Regions from separate parts of the Bradyrhizobium sp. A5 genome, predicted to be linked through region 3. Evidence: riboswitches for the same ligand, from Rfam matches in the RefSeq annotation. Region 3 holds a riboswitch; each other region holds the start of a gene.
What was found. Region 3 has a riboswitch for cobalamin ahead of WHZ77_RS16000 (TonB-dependent receptor). Riboswitches for the same ligand answer to the same signal wherever they lie in the genome.
Positions count from the first base shown of each region.

Region 1 (4,209 bases), 1.2 Mb from region 3:
TGCGCGGCAGGCGCAACTGACCAAGCCGACCGGCGCGCTCGGCCGGCTGGAACAGCTCGCGATCGAGCTTGCAGGCCTGCAGGCGACCGAGCAGCCGCGCGCGGCGCGGGTGCCGATCATCGTCTTCGCCGGCGATCACGGCATCGTCGCGCGGGGCGTGTCGGCCTATCCGCAAGCCGTCACCATCGCGATGATGGCGAATTTTGCCTCCGGCGGCGCCGCGATCTCCGTGCTGGCGCGCGAGCTCGGCTCGAGCCTCGAGGTGGTCGATGCCGGCACGCTGACGCAGGGGGAGATGACGGGCGTCGTCACCGATAAGCCGCGCCATGGCACCCGCGATTTCAGCGTCGAAGCCGCGCTCACTGCCACCGAACTGGCGTTTGCCTTCGAAGCCGGCCAACGCGCGGTGGCGCGCGCCGGGGCCAGCCAGCCTGATCTGCTAATCTTCGGCGAGATGGGCATCGGTAACACCACGACATCGGCGGCGATTGCCGCGAGCCTTCTCGGCGTGAGCGCTGAGGAGATCGCGGGCAGCGGTACCGGCATCGATGCGGCCGGCCGCGCGCACAAGGCGCGCGTGATCGACGCTGCGATTGCGCGCCATGGCGTTGCCGGGGCCTCGCCCGAAAAAATTCTGTGCGCGGTGGGCGGACTCGAGATCGCAGCGATCTGCGGCGCGATCATTGCGGCAGCGCAACGCCGCATCCCGGTATTGATCGACGGATTCATCGTCTCGGTCGCGGCGCTGGCGGCGGCGCGGCTCAATCCGTCGTGCCAGCCGTTCCTGCTGCCGTCGCATCAATCGGCGGAGCAGGGGCATCGGCTGGTGCTGCGCGCGCTCGACGTGCAGCCGCTGATCAGCCTCGATCTCAGGCTCGGCGAGGGATCGGGCGCCGCCATCGCGCTGCCGCTGGTGCGGTCGGCCTGCGCGCTTCACAACGGCATGGCGACGTTCGCGCAGGCCAACGTGCCGGATCGTCCCGCCTGAACCGCCTCAGGTCATGCGCTGATTGACCGAGACGACGCGCCAGCCGGCGGCGAGCCGGTCGATCCGGGTCAGCGACAGCGGATCGACCACGAAGCGCAACGCCGCTTCCGGTGTCAGATCCAGCGCGATGCAGAGCACAGCGCGGATGGTGCCGGAATGTACGACAAGCGTCGCTGGGCCGGAGCCGATCCGCGACAGTCCCTGCTGCACGCGCGCGACCTGATCCTCAAAGCTTTCGCCGCCCGGCGGTCTCTTGTGGGCGGGATCGCTCCAGAATTCCGTGTAGGTCTCACCACCGGTCGCGGCGAGTTCGTCGTGCTTCCGGCCGGTCCAGTCGCCAAAATGCTGCTCGCTGAAATCGGTCACCAGCGCCGGTTCGAGCCCCAGCGCCCGCGCGGTCTCGACCGTGCGCCGCGACGGGCTGGCATAGCTCGCCGCATCGCGCGGCAGGCGTTGCCGCAGCGCCTCCAGTTGCGCGGGATCGCCGAGATCCGCCGGCGCGTCGGACGCGTGGATCGTCCCTGCGACGCCGGCGACGGGCGCATGTCGTATCAGCCAGAGCAAGGTCTCGCCCTCCATGCTCATCTCCAGAGAAGTTGGTAGCTGTGGCAATATCGCCGCACGCTGCACATTGACTCCGTCTTGCTCCTAATCCTAGATGGTCGTGACGGTTTCCCCGCGAGGGGATGAAAAGGGAATGCGGTGCGGAGACGTCGTCTCCAATGCCGTGGCTGCCCCCGCAACTGTAAGCGGCGAATCTTGCGTCACGAGCCACTGGGTATCTCGGTCCCGGGAAGGCGACGCAAGGTCATGACCCGCGAGCCAGGAGACCTGCCGTCAGCCGTGGTCACACGCGAAGATGTCGGTCGGGGAGTACAGACATTCGGCTTCATCGGAAGGCGGGAAGCCGGAAGATGGGACCTTAATTCGCTGTGACGTGCCACTGCCGTCACACCGAGGTCCAAAACCGTGTTTTCCATCCGTGTTGTACGACCGCGCCGCGTCCTGCTCGCGTCCGCCGCTCTCACGTCGTTTGCCGTTATCGATCTGCCCTCAGCGTCGGCGCAGCAGGTCCGCGATCCCCTGCCGCCGATCGAAGTGTCCCCGGTCCAGTCCCGCAAGCAGGCGAGGCCAGCCGGCCGGGAAGGGCAGAGCCTTCGCCGCGCCGTGTTGCGACGATCCACGATTGCTGCGGCCGCGCCAAAGTCCGCCGCGACGGTCGCTTCGGCGCAGACACAAGCGCAAACACCGCTCAACAGCAATGCGGTCGCCGAAAGCGCATCGCGCCTTGGCCTGACGGTGCGCGAAACGCCTGCGACCGTCGAGGTGATTTCGGCGCAGACCATGCGAGAGCAGGGCTATCGCACCGTGTCCGAGGTTGCTCAAGGCGCGGTCGGTGTCACCTCCGGCGACAACCCGGCCGAGCCCGCGGCCTTCTCGATGCGCGGCTTCACCAACAGCCAGATCAACACGCTTTACAACGGCATCAAGATCGGTCCACAGAACATGACGTCGCGGATCAGCGACACGGCCAATCTGGAAGCCGTGGAGTTCCTGAAGGGCCCGGCCTCGCTGATCTCGGGCGAGGGCGCCGCCGGCGGTGCGATCAACTTCGTCACCAGGCAGCCGCACACGGGACCAATCCGGAACGAGGCGGAGTTTTCCTGGGATTCGCTGAATTCGTTTCGCGCGCATTACGGCTCGGGCGGCAGCACCAATGTGCAGGGGCTCGACTATCGCTTCGACGTCAGCCGCTCCTCGCTCAACGGTTTTGCCGACGACACCAACACCAAGACGCTCGACGTCTCCGGTCAGCTCAACTATCGCGTCTCCGACAGTCTCAAGGTCTGGGGCGCGATCGAGTATCGCGAGGATCGCTCGAAAGCCTATTGGGGTGCGCCGCTGGTGCCGATTGCCTATAGCGGCTCCCACGCCACGGGCGGCATCGTCTCCGGCAACTACGTCTCGAACTACAACGGAACCAACCTCAGTGCTGTCACCATCGACGACCGTACATTCAACACCAACTACAACGTCCTCGACAATCGCAACGTCGCGCAGGAAGTGTGGCTGCGTGGCGGTTTTGAGCTGAAATTGGCGCCCGACCTGACGTTGAAGAGCCAGGCCTATGGTTACGGTGCAGAGCGCACCTGGTTCAACAACGAGATCGAAGCGTTTAATTCCACAACGAACATGGTGGATCGCGAGCGCTTCTATGTCGCGCACAGCCAGCGGCTGGTTGGCAACATCACCGACCTGATCTGGGATGCGAACATCGCAGGTTTCGACAACCGGCTGGTCACGACACTGTCGTCGAGCTACCTCGACTTTGTCAGGCCGGGCGCGGCAAACTTCCCGGGCGATTCCGTTTCACTGGTCGATCCAAATCGCGGCTATTACGGCCTGCTCACGACGCAGCAGCAGACCGCCCGCATCGACAACGAGGCGCTGTCGTTCGAGGACCGGCTGAAGCTGACGCGCAGCTTTGCGCTGGTTGGCGGCCTGCGCGTCGAGCATATCGGGCTCGACCGCAATTCGACCGACAAGAACGGATTGGAGAAGGCCGGCTTCCCGTTCACGAAGGACTGGGCGCCGGTGACCGGTCGCATTGGATACACCTGGGAAGCCGTGCCCGGCCTGACCTTCTTCAGCCAGTACGCCACTGGGGCGGACATCTCGGCCAACAGCATCTTCCTGCTCGGGCCGACCCAGCCGCTCGATCTGACGACGGCCCGCACCTATGAGACCGGCGTCAAGCATCTGTTCTGGGACAACCGGGCGGAGTGGTCCTTCTCGGCCTACGACATCCTGCGCAAGAACGTCTACGCCGCGGCGGGTGGGATGCAACTCAACATCGCCGGGCGGCAGGAATCGAAGGGCGTGGAGCTCGCCGCCGCGGTGCGTCCGATCGAGCCGCTGCGCCTGTGGGGCAACATCGCCTATGTCGATGCGCGCTACGCCGACTACAATTTCGCCGGCGGCTCGTTCTCGGGCAACACGCCGCCGAACGTGCCGCGCATCGTCGCCAATGCCGGCGCGTCGTACCGGTTCTTCACGCCCTGGCCGGTCGAGATCGGCATCACCGGCCGTCATGTCGGTGACCGCTACAACACCGATGCCAACGTCGTGACGATGAAGGCTTACACCGTCGCCGACGTCTATGCCTTCGTCGACATCCCCAAGAGGGTGTTCAATGCGGTCGATCAGGCCCGCCTGACCTT
Region 1 is NZ_CP148990.1:4,578,363-4,582,571, reverse strand. Features, by position in the region: gene cobT (nicotinate-nucleotide--dimethylbenzimidazole phosphoribosyltransferase) at 1-988, shown strand, start outside; gene WHZ77_RS22050 (histidine phosphatase family protein) at 995-1,567, opposite strand; cobalamin riboswitch at 1,640-1,842, shown strand; gene WHZ77_RS22045 (TonB-dependent receptor) at 1,958-4,209, shown strand, end outside.
Region 1: another riboswitch for cobalamin. It lies ahead of WHZ77_RS22045 (TonB-dependent receptor); the one in region 3 lies ahead of WHZ77_RS16000 (TonB-dependent receptor).

Region 2 (4,209 bases), 1.2 Mb from region 3:
CTTCAACGATGAGGCGAACGCGCCGTACGCGTCGAACCCCTTGTCGCGCAGCGCCGCGATCACAGCATCGACCGGGCCGGTATCCGCGGCGGTGAGATAGGAACGGTAGAACGTCACGAGCGCGCGGGGCTTGCCCTCGCTGATCAGCGGCGCTGCGATAACGCCGCGCACGGGATCGTAAAAGCCCATCTCGGGAACAGTGGTTTCGCCGACGACCGGTCCAGCATAGAGCCCCGAGGCCAGCGCAAGCTGCGCGATCGCGGCTTGGGCAGCTACGGGACCGCCCGTGTCGCAGAGTACCTTGAGCCGCCGCAGCGTCGAGACCGGCACGGTCGAATACGCATCGAGCCGCGCATCGTCGCGGCCATCGGCCGGCAGCACGGCCAGCACGATCCCGCGATCCTTCGCGAGTTGCTGAAGAGCCGCGAGCCCATACGACCAATAGGACTCGCCGCCGATGAGACGGACCAAAATGCCGCGCGCCTGCGCCAGCGTGCGCTCGACATAGGTGTCGACCGACAGCGGATGACGCAGCTCCGAAAGATTGGCGAGCCGCAGCGACGGCAGGCTGTCACGGCCACGCCGCCAGCCGGCCGCGAACGCGGCCAGATCGGAATCCGAATACGAGAGCACCACGAGATCGGCCGCGTCCTGGCCGATGTCCCTTGGCGTCGCAGTCTCCTCGAGACCGCGGCTCTCGCGGAAGACGACGTGCATCAGACACCAAGTCCCGCTTTGATCGCAGCCTCGTCGATATCGCCGTGCTCGCCGATCACCACGAGCTTCGACTGCCTGCTGCCCGCGCCCCAGGGCTTGTCGAACTGGTGGCGCACGCGTTCGCCGACCGCTTGCAGCAAAAGGCGCATCGGCTTGCCTTGCACGGCGATATAGCCCTTGACGCGCAGCACGTTCTGCTCGCGGGACAGACGCTGCACCGAGGCGACCAGAGCGTCGATGTCGGTGACCTCAGGAAGATCGATCACGACGGAGGCGAAATCATCATGCTCGTGATCCTCCTCGCCGTCATGATGCGAGGGGCGTGCGGAAAGATCATTCTCCGCGGCAGCGCCGAGACCGAGGATCACGCGCGCATCGATCGCGCCATCGGTGACGGAGAGCATCGGCACGCGGCGCGGCATCTCGGCCGTGATCAATGCCCTGGCGGCTTCAAGTCCCGCCGCGCCGGCAAGATCAGCCTTGGTCAGCAGCACGATGTCGGCGCAGGCGATCTGGTCCTCGAACACTTCCGACAACGGCGTCTCGTGATCGAGATTTTCGTCCGCCGCGCGCTGCGCTTCGACCGCATCCGGATCCGGTGCAAAACGACCCGCCGCCACGGCTTCGGCATCGGCCAGCGCAATCACGCCGTCGACGGTGATGCGCGAGCGGATCTCCGGCCAATCGAACGCCTTCAGCAGCGGCTTTGGCAGCGCCAGGCCCGAGGTCTCGATCAGGATGTGATCGGGCCGCACCGGCCGCGCCAGAAGCTTCTCCATGGTCGGAATGAAATCGTCGGCGACGGTGCAGCAGATGCAGCCATTGGCGAGCTCGATGATGTTGTCTTCCGGGCAATTGGCGTCTGCACAGGACTTCAGGATCTCACCGTCGACGCCCTCGCTGCCGAACTCGTTGACGAGCACGGCGAGCTTCCTGCCGTCAGGGTTTGCGAGCAGATGCTGGATCAGCGTCGTCTTGCCGGAGCCGAGGAAACCCGTGACCACCGTCACCGGAACCTTTGCGAGCGAATTCATTCGGCTGCCTCCGGCACGACGGCGATGGGGGGAATGCGCGCAAGCGACTGCTTGCGAAAGATTTCGGGGCGGCTGCGCCAAGGCACGAGACCGTCCGGCGCGGCCGCATAGGCAGCGACACCGGCGACCACGTCGTTCGCATGGGCTTCCGAGAGGCGGCCGTAAACGTAGGACCAACGGCCGGGCGCGCTGAGTGCGACCGAGCAACCCTGGCTGCATGCAGACAGGCATTCGACGGGAACCACCGAGACCCCGTCGGGCACGCCTGCGTCGAGGATCGCACCATGCAGGCGCTTGCCGGGCGTGGCCTCGCCCTCGCCAATCGTCTCGCCGGCGCGGCAGGTAATGCAGACGTAAAGTGTGACGGTCATCGCCTCTTCCAGGATAGTCAGCGGGAGGCGAAGAGGCAGACGGACCATTCCCCCGAAGGCCCGTTTTCCCCGTCGCGGAACACCCCGTCCGCCGGTCCAAAAATCGTCCGCGCTGGCAGGTCTCCCGGCTTGCGGAGCAGGGCTTTTGGCCCTTCGATCCCCGCCTTCCCGATCCCCTGGGGGATCAGTGGCTTCGGACATCTCTCCGGTCACGGTCGCGGGGGCGGCTGCAGTTTGAACCCGAATCTTGCAGATTCGGACCCTATCGCATTCCCTCTTCGCCTGTCATAGGACAGGAACCAACGCCGGGTCACCATTTGCCCCCGGCCGCCTCTTGTCAAGCCGAAGGACCGGTACGATGACGCCTGAACCGGATACCCAGACGGGTGAGCAAACCGACGCCCGGCACGCCCAAAAAATGGCGAAGAAGAAGGCCGCCCGCGACAAGATAATGGCGACCAAGAGCGGCGAAAAAGGCCTCATCATCGTCCACACCGGCGCCGGCAAGGGCAAGTCCTCCTCGGCCTTCGGCATGATCGTCCGCTGCGTTGCCCATGGCTTCCCCTGCGCGGTCGTGCAGTTCATCAAGGGGGCCTGGGACACCGGCGAACGGCGGCTGCTCACCGGCCATTTCGGCGACCTCTGCCAGTTCCACGCCATGGGCGAAGGATTCACCTGGGAGACGCAGGACCGCGCCCGCGACATCGCCGCCGCGCGTGCCGGCTGGGAGAAGGCCAAGGAGCTGATCCTCGATCCCAATTTGCGCATGGTCGTCCTCGACGAGATCAACATCGCGCTGCGCTACGACTATCTCGACATCGCCGAGGTCGTCGAACTCCTGACGACGCGGAAGCCGCCGATGACGCATGTCGTTTTGACCGGACGCAACGCCAAGGACGAGCTGATCGAGATCGCCGATCTCGTCACCGAGATGACGCTGGTCAAGCATCCCTTCCGCTCCGGCATCAAGGCGCAAGCCGGCGTCGAGTTCTGAAGACGATCGCGATGGCGCGCGCATTGATGATCCAGGGAGCCGGTTCGGACGTGGGCAAGTCGCTCATCGTCGCCGGCCTCGCGCGCGCTTTCACGCGGCGCGGCCTGCGCGTGCTGCCGTTCAAGCCGCAGAACATGTCGAACAACGCCGCCGTCACCGTCGATGGCGGCGAGATCGGGCGCGCCCAGGCGTTGCAGGCACTTGCCGCCGGCGTCGAGCCGCACACCGACATGAACCCGGTGCTGCTCAAGCCCGAGACCGATGTCGGCGCGCAAATCATCGTCCACGGAAAGCGCGTCGCGACTGCGCGTGCACGCGACTACGCGGCGATGAAGCCTTCGCTGATGGGCGCCGTGCTGGAAAGCTTCGAGCGGCTGAAGGCGCGCGCCGATCTCGTGCTGGTGGAAGGCGCCGGCAGCCCCGCCGAGGTGAACCTGCGAAGGGCCGACATCGCCAATATGGGCTTTGCGCGCAAGGCCGACGTTCCCGTCGTGCTGGTCGGCGATATCGATCGCGGCGGCGTGATCGCCCAGCTCGTCGGCATCAAGACGGTGATCGCCCCCGACGACGCCGCGATGATCCAGGGCTTTGTCATCAACAAGTTTCGCGGCGATCCCACGCTGTTCGACGACGGCTACAGGTTGATCGAGCAGACGACGGCCTGGCGCGGGTTTGGCGTGTTGCCCTGGTTCGCCCGCGCCGGCGAGTTGCCGGCCGAGGACGCACTCGGCCTCAGCGACGCGCGCAAGCCGGGCCAATGCAAGATCGCCTGCCTTGCGCTGTCGCGGATCGCCAATTTCGACGATCTCGATCCGCTCAAGCTCGAGCCCGGCGTCGATCTCATCATGGTCCGTCCAGGCGAAGCGATCCCCGGCGACGTCAGGCTCGTCATCATCCCGGGCTCGAAATCCACCCGCGGCGATCTCGCCTTCCTGCGCGCGCAGGGCTGGGACATCGATCTGCTCGCGCACCACCGTCGCGGCGGCCATGTGCTCGGCCTCTGCGGCGGCTATCAGATGCTCGGCCGCAGCGTCGCCGACCCCGATGGCATCGAAGGCCCCGCGGGCGACACGCCGGGCCTCGGGCTTCTGGA
Region 2 is NZ_CP148990.1:4,595,309-4,599,517, forward strand. Features, by position in the region: gene cobN (cobaltochelatase subunit CobN) at 1-717, opposite strand, end outside; gene cobW (cobalamin biosynthesis protein CobW) at 717-1,751, opposite strand; gene WHZ77_RS22130 (DUF1636 family protein) at 1,748-2,122, opposite strand; cobalamin riboswitch at 2,219-2,441, opposite strand; gene cobO (cob(I)yrinic acid a,c-diamide adenosyltransferase) at 2,481-3,116, shown strand; gene WHZ77_RS22140 (cobyric acid synthase) at 3,128-4,209, shown strand, end outside.
Region 2: another riboswitch for cobalamin. It lies ahead of WHZ77_RS22130 (DUF1636 family protein); the one in region 3 lies ahead of WHZ77_RS16000 (TonB-dependent receptor).

Region 3 (4,209 bases):
GACAGGCTGGAACGGTTCGAGACGCTCACCGCCGAATGCGAGCTGATCACCAAGCTCGCCACCGACAGCACCAAGCGCGAGTTCTATCTGAAGCTGGCGGAGCAGTATCGCCAGCTGGCGCTCGATATGCGGCAGGCGATTGCGACCAAGACTGCTGCAACCAAGACTGCGGCTTGAGGTCGAGCTTAACGTAAGCCTCGGACATGCAAACCGCTGCATGATGCGTGGAACCATTACGGGGCCGCGCAGCTGAAAGCCGTTCTTAACGTTTGGCGCGCATTCTTGACGCGCGGAGACGCTTGCTGCGTTTGTCCGTTGTGGGAATGCCGCGGCTCGTTGCGATGCAACGCCCCTCGGGAATGTCGTTCAATCGTGCCTGATAGGGCAATCCCATGCGCCTCCTTGCGGTGATCATCCTCGCGCTGATGACAGCGGCCTGCAACCAGGAGCAGGACATCACCGGCTCGACCCCGGTCTGCGCGATGCGGACCTACAGCTCCTACAATCCCCGCGACATCAATCAATGCGTTGCGGCCTGCAAGGCGTGCGACCACGGCAACACCGTCACCTGCTCGACGTCCTGCACGCTCAAGGGTGCGCGCTGAGCCGCCTCGATTCCCCGGGGCAGGACTGACGGTGCCCCGGCACCGGAACGATTGCGTCGGATCATCATTAGAACAGGCAGGCAGGACACGGAGTCCAATGGAATGGGGATGCTCGATCCCGGTCGGTTTCTGGTGTCGTGCTCGCATTGCGAGGCCTGGCCGATGGCGGCCAATGTGAAACGCGCCAGCTGGTCGGCATCCCCGCACGAGGTCCGCTTCATGTGCCCGCGCTGCCGCCGCGAGGAGACCGCCATCATCTCCGCTTCCGGGCAGCTGATGCCGATCAAGCGCGCTGACATCCCGACGCACGACGTGGCCGTGGCCCAATCCCAAGGCCCAGCGGTCAAGAGGGCGAGCGTAGCGCGCCCGTTTAAGGGCTGATCCCGTTTTGGAACCCGGGCGACGCCCGGGCGTTTCTGCCTCGACATCAACGCATCGAGGCCGTGCGAATGATCAGCGAACATTTCGACACCCGCACACGGATCAACATGAAGCTGGCGCTGGACCGGGTCTGCCGCAATCGCCCCGCTGGCGAGGACCATGGCTTCCGCAGGTCGGTCGCCGAGAAGATCATCCGCTGCGCGCTGACGGGCCGTACCGGCATCGGTCAACTCGTCGATGCCGGCGAGCGGGCGATGGTGCGGACGCGCCTCGAAACCGAACCGGCCTGATTGCGCCAGCTCAATCTTCGGTGCGGGACTTCGGTGCTTACGCAATCGGCCAATTGACTCCCCGCTTGCCCGGCCCGTAGATTGCTACGTGACGGTTCTCCTCACGGAGATCAAAAGGGAACGTGGTGCGGGAATGTCCCAACTCCGGGATTGTCTCAATGCCATGGCTGCCCCCGCAACTGTAAGCGGTGAATCTCTCGTCATGTGCCACTGGGAATCTCGGTCCCGGGAAGGCGACGCAGAGGTAACGACCCGCGAGCCAGGAGACCTGCCGTCAGCCGTGGTCACACGCGAAGATGTCGGTCGGGGAGTACAGACATTGGCTTCATCGGAGCAATCCATCGCTCCGCGGTGAAACCTCGTTCGCTGTGACGTGCCACTGACGTCACACCGAGGTTACAACTGTGTCCCGTATTGTCTCTGCCGCCAGGCGCCTCAGCGCCGGCCTGTTCGCGACCACTTCCCTTTATTCGCTCGATCCATCGCTCGCCCGCGCGCAGCAAGCCGTCGCCGAGCAGTTGCCGCCGATCGAAGTTACCAGGCCCGACGATCCGAACCGCACGCGCGCCCGGGCCACTGGCGACGGCGACACGACGCGGCGCGCGCCCGCGAATGCCGCCCGGAGCGGAGCGCCGGCAGCCGGTTCCTCCGGTGCCGCCAGTGAGGCCGTCGCCGGCACCGGCGGCATTGTCGGGGCCGCCACGACCGTAATCACGGCGGCGGACATCGCGCATGCGCCGTCGCAGACGCTCGCCGAGATCATTGCGGTGCAAGTCCCGGGCGCCCAGATCACGACGCTCTACGGCGGCCCGGTCGCCGCGAAGACCGGCGTCGATTTGCGCGGCTTCGGCGCCTTTGCCACCGCCAACACGCTGGTGCTGGTCAACGGCCGGCGGCTGAACGACATCGACATGGCGCAGGTGGACCTCTCCACCATCCCGCTCAATTCGATCGAGCGCGTCGAGATCACGCGCGGCAATTCCGGCGCGGTGCTCTACGGCGACAATGCGGTCGGCGGCGTGATCAACATCGTCACCAGAAACGGCGTCGACGGACCGCCGGTGGCCGCGCGCATCGAGGCCGGCTTCGGCTCGTTCAACGCCAGGCTTGGCAATTTCTCGACGTCGCTCAATTCCGGGCCGTGGTCGACTTCGTTCTACGGCAATGCCGTCAGCACCGACGGCTACCGCGACAACAATCGCTATGTCCAGAAGAACGGCGTCGGCAATCTCAATTACACGACATCAGGCCTGACCGCTTTCCTGACCGTGACAGGCGACGATCAGGAACTGCGGTTGCCGGGCGGCCGCACCGTCGATCCCTCCATCGGCGTCGACGAACTCGCCAGCAACCGAAGGGGGACCAGCACCCCCTTCAACTACGCCAACCAGCAAGGCTTCAGCACCACCGCGGGCTTCACCAAGACCCTGGTCAACGGCGTCGATCTCATCGTCGATGGCGGCGTGCGCGACAAGAAGCAGCAGAGCGCGTTCTTTGCAAGCCCAGCGCCGGTGCCCGCGTTCTTCACGTCGACCTATGTCGACGCGGATCTGAGGACCTGGTCGATCACGCCGCGGCTCAGCGTGAAGAGCCTGCTGCTGGGATTGCCGTCGCAGCTGTTGACCGGCATCGACTATTACGATGCGAGCTTTCAGCAGAACCGCGGTGCCGGGCAGGGGCTCGCGTCCTGGCACAATTACGACCTCAGGCAGCAGACGGTTGCGGGCTATTTCCAGCACACACTGGGCGTGGCGCCGACCACCGAATTGTCCTTCGGCGCGCGGGTGCAGAACGTCAGCCTTTCGGCCCGCGACAAGTTCGATCCGGCAGCCCCGTTCAACGCCGACGTCGGCGCGCTCCCGCTCAGCAGCAATGAGACCCAATACGCGCTGCATCTCGGTGCCGAGCATCGCCTCAACGACACGGTCTCGTTGTTCGGCCGTGCCGCGCGCGCGTTCCGCACGCCCGACGTCGACGAGCGCGTGTCGTCAGGTCCGTCGTTCGACCCCTTCAGCTTTGCTGCGATCCCGCAGACGTTCCAGCTCAAGACCCAGACCTCGCAGGATGTCGAGGGCGGGCTGCGCATCAAGGCAGGCGGGCTGCAATTGCAGAGCAGTCTCTATCTGATGGACCTTAGCAACGAGATCCATTTCAACCCCATCCTGTTCTACAACACCAATCTCGATCCGACCCGCCGCTACGGCTCGGAGACTAGTCTGTCCTATCGCGTCAACGATGCCCTGCTGCTGCGTTCCGCCATGGCGGTCACGCGGGCCGTGTTCCGCGAAGGCGTATGGGCCGGCAACGACGTGCCGCTGGTGTCGCGCTACACCGCCAGTGCGGGTGTCACCTGGAACATCTGGCAGAACTATGTGGTGCTCGATGCCACCGCGCGGTTCTGGAGCGAGCGGCGCATGGACAACGACCAGGCCGGAACCCAGAAGCCGATTCCTGCCAACGGCACGATCGACCTCAAGCTCAGCGGACAGTACGAGCGCTATTTCTGGTCGCTGAGCGCCAACAATGTGCTGAACGCGCTCTACTACGACTATGCGATCGCAAGCACCTTCACTGACGGCCGCTTCAGCGCGTATCCGCTGCCCGGCCGCACTTACCTGCTCAAGGCCGGCGCCACGTTCTGACCTCGGGTGGGGCTGTCATATTCCATCAAATGTACTAGAGTTCAAACAGAAGGAGATCATCCATGGTTCTCGACATCCTGCCGTCTCACGGCGACCGTCTGCGGCTTCATCCGGTTGCGCCGCGCCTTGCGCCGATGTTCGGCTTTGTGCTGCTGACACTGTCATGCGCGCTGGCAAGCTTCGCGTTCGCCTGTGCCACGCCGTTCGCGGCTTTCGCCGTCGTCGCCGCGGCGATGCTGCCGCTGCGTCCGGCGCTGCTCGTCGTCACCGGCGCCTGGCTCGTGAACCAGA
Region 3 is NZ_CP148990.1:3,346,287-3,350,495, forward strand. Features, by position in the region: gene WHZ77_RS15980 (hypothetical protein) at 1-177, shown strand, start outside; gene WHZ77_RS15985 (hypothetical protein) at 393-605, shown strand; gene WHZ77_RS15990 (hypothetical protein) at 708-986, shown strand; gene WHZ77_RS15995 (hypothetical protein) at 1,055-1,276, shown strand; cobalamin riboswitch at 1,352-1,567, shown strand; gene WHZ77_RS16000 (TonB-dependent receptor) at 1,681-3,918, shown strand; gene WHZ77_RS16005 (hypothetical protein) at 3,981-4,209, shown strand, end outside.